3 regions of the Herbaspirillum sp. WGmk3 genome follow, and region 2 is predicted to be linked to each of the others. Evidence: predicted binding sites of a transcription regulator. Region 2 holds the regulator's gene; each other region holds the start of a gene.
The links. The regulator LexA, encoded in region 2, represses DNA repair genes until DNA is damaged. The targets are predictions, from matches to a motif close to ACTGTATNNNNATACAGT.
Positions count from the first base shown of each region.

Region 1 (2,265 bases), on a different contig from region 2:
GCAGACACCACAGCTTCAGATGTGCAGCGGGGATACAGTCCAGCGCCATCACCAGCAGCTCGCGCGTAACCCAGCCCCAGGCGACGAAGGGCGATTGCAGGCCGTGCTTGCTCTCATGGGTGGCAAGGAGATGCGCACGGTAGCTGCCGTCATCGAAACGGCGCAGGCAGCGCGCCAGCACATCGCGCCGACGCGCCGCGAAATCGGCGCTCAAGAGATCGGCCGGCTCGCGCTGGAAGGGATGGAAGAAGGCGCCGGGAATGGGCGCGAACAGCGCTTCCCAGCACAGCAAGCCGAACAGGGCATTGGCCAGCGCGTTTTCGACATAGAACACCGGCGCATCGGCCTGCTGCAAATGCAACTGCACCGCCCGCTCGACGCGGCCGCCCTCGGCCGGCAACACGAGCTCGATCTGATCGACCACGGCGGGGCGCGGCCGCAGCGCCGGCGGCAAACCCAGCTGGCGCGCCAGGCGCGGCGCGATGCGCAGCAGTTGCTGGCGTTCCGCCTCGCTCTCGGGCGATTGCCGGGCGATCGTCAGCAGGGCCTGCGCGGGACCGAAGCGGCCCAGTTTTTCCAGCACGCGGATGGCGCGTGCCCGTGCGCCGGGATAACGGCAGGCAGCGTAGATCTGCTGTGCCTGTGGCCAGTCGCCGGCCTTCTCGCAATGCTGGCCGAGCTGGAACAGCAGGCGTTCCCGGCGGCTCTCCAGCCAGGGATTGTCGAAGCGCTCCGCGGGTAGCGCGTCGAGCACCGCCGCGACCTTGTCACTGGCCTCAAAGCGCTGCTTGCAGGCCTGCAGTTGCAGGTAAAGATCAATGTCGGTGCGGCTGCGAAAACCGCGCGCCTCGGCAGAAAGGGCGATCTGTTCATAGCGCAGCGTAGCCAGATCGGCCAGCACGAATTCGCTCCAGTCCTGGCGCAGGTTGCCGAAGAACATCAAACGCAAACGTTCACACAGGCCGCCAACCCGCATGCGCAGGACCGCTTCCCCGCCCTGCCCCGGCGCTATCCATTGCGACAGGCAGCGCGGCGCAGCATGAAGGGGATCGCTTTCCAGTGCCGCCAGCAAGCTGTCCTTGCGCGCCGTCCTGAGTCCACCGCGCACGCCGAACCAGCGCAGCAGCTCCGGCTTGGTCGCCAGCGCGAAGACTTGGGCCAGCGACAGCGGCGCATCCTGCTCCACCCATTCGGGCGGCAGATCGCGGGACGCCTGCAGCGGGCAGCCGATCTCCGGATAAGCCAGACGGCTGGCGCGGAAGTGCTCGCCTTTGCGCATCATCATGCGCACGAACAGCGCCCGCGCAGCCAGCGGCAAGGCCGGGAAACGCAGCAGGAAATCGCGCTCCTCGTCCTGCAGCAGGTCGGCATAGCGCTGCCCCAGCCAATCCAGCGCCTGCTGGAAATTGCTCAGGTAGTAGAAACGGTGATCGGGGACGGCGGGCATTGCGGCGAAAAGCAGGCAGGAAAGGAACTGTATGGATGCACAGTATATCGCTTCCTGCCAGAAGCAACATATTCATTGTGCCGAACATGAAGCAACGTGCAGCCCCTCCGCCCGCTCAGCCGCTCAGATCCTGGCTGCCAGCTCCTTGGCAAAAAAATCGGTCACCACCCGCACCCGTTGCGGGAGGAAGCGGCGGCGCGGCCAGACCAGGCTGATGTCGCGGGTTTCCTTCAGATAGGCATCGAGGACGGTGGCGATGTCCGGATGGCGCATCTCGCCGACCAGCGAGGCCCGGTTGAACAGCCCCAGTCCCACGCCCGCACGCACCGCCGCCAGGATGGCCTCGACCGTGTTGGCAGACAGGTTGCCCTGCACCGGCACGCTGAAGCGCCCGTGCGGTCCGCTGAAAGGCCATTCGTGCATGTCGTTGTAGATCAGGCAGTTATGGCGCGCCAGCTCCTGCGGCGTGCGCGGCAGCCCATGCCGCCTGAAATAACTGCGCGCTCCCACGCACACCAGCGGCGTGCTGGCCACGCGCTTGACCACGGCATCCGGATGCAGCACCGGACTGACGCGGATGGCCAGGTCGACGCCATCGGCCAGCAGATCGCGCACGCCATCGGAGAACTGCAGATCGAGCCTTATCCCCGGATAGCGCGCCAGCAGCACCGGCACCAGCGGCAGCACGTGCAGGCGGCCGAAGGTGGCGGACGTGGCCAGCCGGACCGGGCCGGCGATGTCCAGCGTGCTGCTGGAGAGCTCGGCATCGGTCTGCGCCATCTCCTCCAGCAGCGGCACGGTGCGCGCGTAGTAGGTGC
Region 1 covers NZ_JAKYWT010000004.1:562,200-564,464, forward strand. Annotated here, with positions in the region: gene MKD49_RS18130 (VRR-NUC domain-containing protein) at 1-1,447, opposite strand, end outside; gene MKD49_RS18135 (LysR family transcriptional regulator) at 1,571-2,265, opposite strand, start outside.
Region 1: the regulator LexA is predicted to act here: its motif matches at 1,474-1,491, upstream of MKD49_RS18130 (VRR-NUC domain-containing protein).

Region 2 (2,265 bases):
AGGGAGCGAAATTGATCTGGTATTCGAGCGACTTCAGAATCGTGGCGACCGCCTCGTCAAAGCGCCGTGCGTCGATCAGGGCGCGGCCCAGGTGCGACAGCGGGCCCGGTGCGTTGGGTTCACGCCGGGCCGCATCCTCGAAGTATTTGATCGAGGCTTCCGGATCGTTCTTTTCGTGCAGGGCATTGGCCAGGCCGATGCGTGCCGCCCGGTTTTCCTTGTCGATGGCGATGGCGCGCTCGTAGATGGCGATGGACTCGTCGATGCGATCCTGGCTCAGCACCGTGCCGGCCAGGTTGCTGAGGTATTCGGCGTTGTTCGGATCGGCCTCGATGGCCTTGCGCAGGTATTGCTCGGCTTGCGCGAACTGGCCTTCCTGCATGGCGATCAGTCCGCGTGCGTGGTTGGCAAACACCAGATTGGGGGCGCGGGCCAATACGGCTGTACAGATCGCCTTGGCTTCCTCGGTCTTGCGATTGTCGAGCAGGTCCAGACATTTGCGAACGTCCAGCAGATCCTGCAGGTTGGACTTGGCGGCCGCTGGGGCCGGAATATGTTTGCCGTGCTTGTTGCTGCTCTTGCGCGTCGACATCGAAAAGGGTCCTCTTGGTTGGGCGCATCCATTGCGCCGGGCATAGCTGTCCAGCAAGGATGATATGCGTAACCGGTCACAGGTGAAGAGCTAAATAGAAAGCAAAAAACCTCCGTTTTAAGCGGAGGTTCATGCATAAACAAGCGATCAGTCGCCGCTGGCAGCGTCTTTCCGGCGGTCGGGCCTGCGCGCCGCCCCGAATTCAGTTCCAGCTGCGCAGCAATCCCACGGCCAGTCCTTCGAGTGCAAACTGGTCGTCTTCCGGCTTGACGATGATGGGCTCGAATTCCGGATTCTCGGGGAAGAGGGTGATGACGCTGCCGCTCTTCTGGTAGCGCTTGACCGTGACCTCGTCAGCCAGGCGGGCCACCACGATCTGGCCATTGCGCGCCTGGTCGGCGCGCCGCACGGCCAGCAGGTCGCCGTCCAGGATGCCGGCGTCGCGCATGGACATGCCGCGCACCTTGAGCAGGTAGTCGGGCTTGGCCGGGAACATGGCCGGGTCGACCTGGTAAGTCTTTTCCACGTGTTCCTGGGCCAGGATGGGGGAGCCCGCTGCGACGCGCCCGATCAGCGGCAGGCTCAGCTGCATCAGGGCGGGATGGGGCAGGGCCATCTGGCGTGCAGTACTGATGCCTGTGGTACCTGATTCGCGCAGGCGGATGCCGCGCGAGGTGCCGGGGGAAATCTCGATGGCGCCCTTGCGGGCCAAGGCCTGCAGATGCTCTTCGGCGGCGTTGGCGGAACGGAAGCCCAACTCGGCAGCGATCTCTGCACGCGTGGGAGGGAAGCCGGTGTTCTCGATGGCGTTCTTGATCAGGTTCAGGATCTGTTCCTGGCGCGCAGTCAGTTTGAGCATGAGGGTGGCCTTTCTCGGAGGGAAGGCTGTCTGGATGAACAGTCTGTATTTTTATACAGGTGCAATCCTTGTGTCAACGGCAACATGCATATTCCGGGGCGGAAAAGGCAAGCTTTCTCATTTATATAGAGCGCGCTGCAACTGAAGAATCTGGTTTTGAGCCGCTGGCGGCGATGTGCACGGTCCGCGTTGTGGCCCCGCGGCCGCAGTGCCGTGACGCCGGCATTGCTGTCAGGACGGAAACCTAGTATGATCTCTGGTTTTCCTCTTCCCACACCCGTCTTGACGCCGGGGTGGGCGTCTTCAATAAGTCCATAAGGAGTCTACATGCGTCATTATGAAATCGTATTTATCGTCCACCCGGACCAAAGCGAGCAAGTGCCGGCGATGATCGAGCGTTACAAGGGAATCGTCACCACCCGCGGCGGCAAGGTCCACCGTGTCGAAGATTGGGGCCGTCGCCAACTGGCTTACCAGATCCAGAAGCTGGCCAAGGCTCACTACGTCTGCCTGAACATCGAAGTCGACAGCGAAACGCTGGCTGAAATCGAAACCGGCTTCAAGTTCAACGACGCCGTCCTGCGCCACCTGACCGTCAAGATGAAGAAGGCCGAAACCGGTCCTTCCCCCATCCTGAAGGCAGTGCAGAAGGAAGACGCGGCCAAGAGCCGTACCGAAGCTCCGGCAGCTTAAGCGCTGCGAACATCGCGGAGAGTGAACCAGTTTCAAGTCATCGCCAGCCTGGCAGAACGTGATGTCCTACGTTATACGCCGGCCGGTATCCCGATTGTCACTGCCAGGTTGCAGCATCAGT
Region 2 covers NZ_JAKYWT010000002.1:865,838-868,102, reverse strand. Annotated here, with positions in the region: gene MKD49_RS09765 (tetratricopeptide repeat protein) at 1-592, opposite strand, end outside; gene lexA (transcriptional repressor LexA) at 795-1,451, opposite strand; gene rpsF (30S ribosomal protein S6) at 1,779-2,144, shown strand; gene priB (primosomal replication protein N) at 2,166-2,265, shown strand, end outside.

Region 3 (2,265 bases), 180 kb from region 2:
CCAGCTGGGCATCGCCCGCCGGGCGCCCCTGCCCCGCCGGCACCACCATGGGCCGCTTGAAGCGGCTGGCATCCAGGGTGGCAAAAGCCCGATTGCGATGATCGATGCCCAGGCGCCGGCTGGCCTTCTCGAAGCGCTGATGCAGCAAATCGGCCCAGACGCCGGTGCCCCGCATGCGGGTGGCGAAATCGGCGTCGTAATCCTTGCCGCCACGCATGTCCTGGATGCGGTTCATCACCCGCGCCGCACGGTCGGGGAAATGCGCCTGCAGCCACTGCCGAAACAGCGGGCTGACTTCCCAAGGCAGGCGCAGCACGATATAGCCCGCCTGGCGCGCCCCGGCCTCCACGGCCGCTTCCATGACGCGTTCCAGGTCCGGTTCGGTGACGAAGGGAATCACCGGCGCAATCGACACGCTCACCGGAATGCCCGCCTCGGCCAGCGTGCGGATCACCCGCAATCGCCGCGCCGGGCTGGCCGCGCGTGGTTCCAGCGTGCGCGCGATGGCCGCATCCAGCGTGGTGATCGTCACCGCAACAATGGCCTGCCCCTTGGCCGCCATCGGGGCCAGCAAATCGATATCCCGCTCGACCAGCGAGGACTTGGTGATGAGCGCCACCGGATTCTCGCAATCGTGCAGGATCTGCAGGATGCGCCGGGTCAGCTGGCGTTCGCGCTCGATGGGCTGGTAGGCGTCGGTATTGATGCCCACCGTGATGGTGTCGGGTTCATAGGACGGCTTGGCCAGTTCGCGCAGCAGCACCTCGGGGGCATTGCGCTTGGCCACCAGCCGGCTTTCGAAATCCAGCCCCGGGGACAGGCCCAAATAGCTGTGAGAAGGCCGCGCGAAGCAGTAAATGCAGCCGTGCTCGCAGCCCCGGTAGGGATTGAGCGAAAGCGAAAACGGCAAATCCGGCGAGCTGTTGCGGGTGATGATGGATCGGGCGTCTTCCTCGGTGACGATGGTCTTCAGGCGGGGTGGCTCATCCTCCTCGGTACTCTCAGCCGCCTGCGGCCCGGCCTCGGCAAAATGGACGGCCTGCCAGCCATCGTCGAACTCTTCCCGCGCCACCGATTCATAGCGCCCACGCAGGTTGGTCACCGCGCCCCGGCCCTTCTGGGCGGTCTGATCGCGATGGATGAAGGTTTCTGGCGTCAGGGTCGCGTCGTCCTCGCCGGAGGCGGCCGACCGGGTCGGCTGCTCTGGAAAAGGCCGGGCAATGCCCTGCGGAAATTTAGGGAAGGAAGCCACGTAAAGCTCATCAATACTGTATTTATATACAGTATTTTGCCTTCACTTCGGATGCGCTGCAAATGCTGTTTCAATTTGTCCGGCTGCCACATTAATCGGTTATGCTTGTTCACCCTCAGCTTCCCATCAGAGAAGAAAGCCGACACAAGGGGGAACAAGGACCGCCAGAGGTCCCAAGGAGACAAGGATGCAATACCAGGCAAACCGGCCCGGTGCCGGTGCATTGCTGGGCGCTTCGCCCCTGGTGCAGGCCAGCGCCGATGGCGTGCCGGATCTGCAGGCCATCGAACGCTCGCACCAGCGCAGCTCGTCCTACGGCATCACGCGCGGCCAGCGGCCCGACCTGGATTCACTCTCGCGCGCCGACCTGGCCCAGACGCTGGAAGCCAACCAGGCCCTCTCCGGCCATGCCCGCCCGGTCATGGAAACCCTCTACGACCAGATCCGCAATACCCACAGCATGGTCATCCTCTCGGACGCCGAAGGCACCATCCTGCATACGCTGGGCGACAGCGATTTCCTGGCCAAGGCCGACCGTGTGTCCCTCGGGCCCGGTGGACGCTGGTCCGAACAATTGCGCGGCACCAATGCCATCGGCACGGCGCTCTTCGAGCAGAAGCCCACCACTGTGCACGCCCAGCAGCACTACCTGGATGCCAACCGCTTCCTGACCTGTTCGGCCGCCCCCATCTTCGACCATCGCGGCCAAGTGCTGGGAGTGCTGGATGTCTCGGGCGAATGCGGCAGCTTCCACAAGCACACCATGGCCTTGGTGCGGATGTCGGCGCAGATGATTGAAAACCACCTGCTGGCCGGCAGCTTCCCCGATTGCATCACCCTGCACTTCCACAGTCGCTCCGAATTCGTGGGTACGCTGGTCGAAGGCATCGTCAGCTTCACGCCCGGCGGGCGTTTCCTGGCGGCCAACCGCAGTGCGCAGTTCCAGCTGGGGCTGACACTCGCGGCGCTGCAGTCGCATACCTTTGCGTCGCTCTTCGGGGTGCCGCTGTCGC
Region 3 covers NZ_JAKYWT010000002.1:1,044,744-1,047,008, forward strand. Annotated here, with positions in the region: gene MKD49_RS10640 (PA0069 family radical SAM protein) at 1-1,252, opposite strand, end outside; gene MKD49_RS10645 (sigma-54-dependent Fis family transcriptional regulator) at 1,440-2,265, shown strand, end outside.
Region 3: the regulator LexA is predicted to act here: its motif matches at 1,268-1,285, upstream of MKD49_RS10640 (PA0069 family radical SAM protein).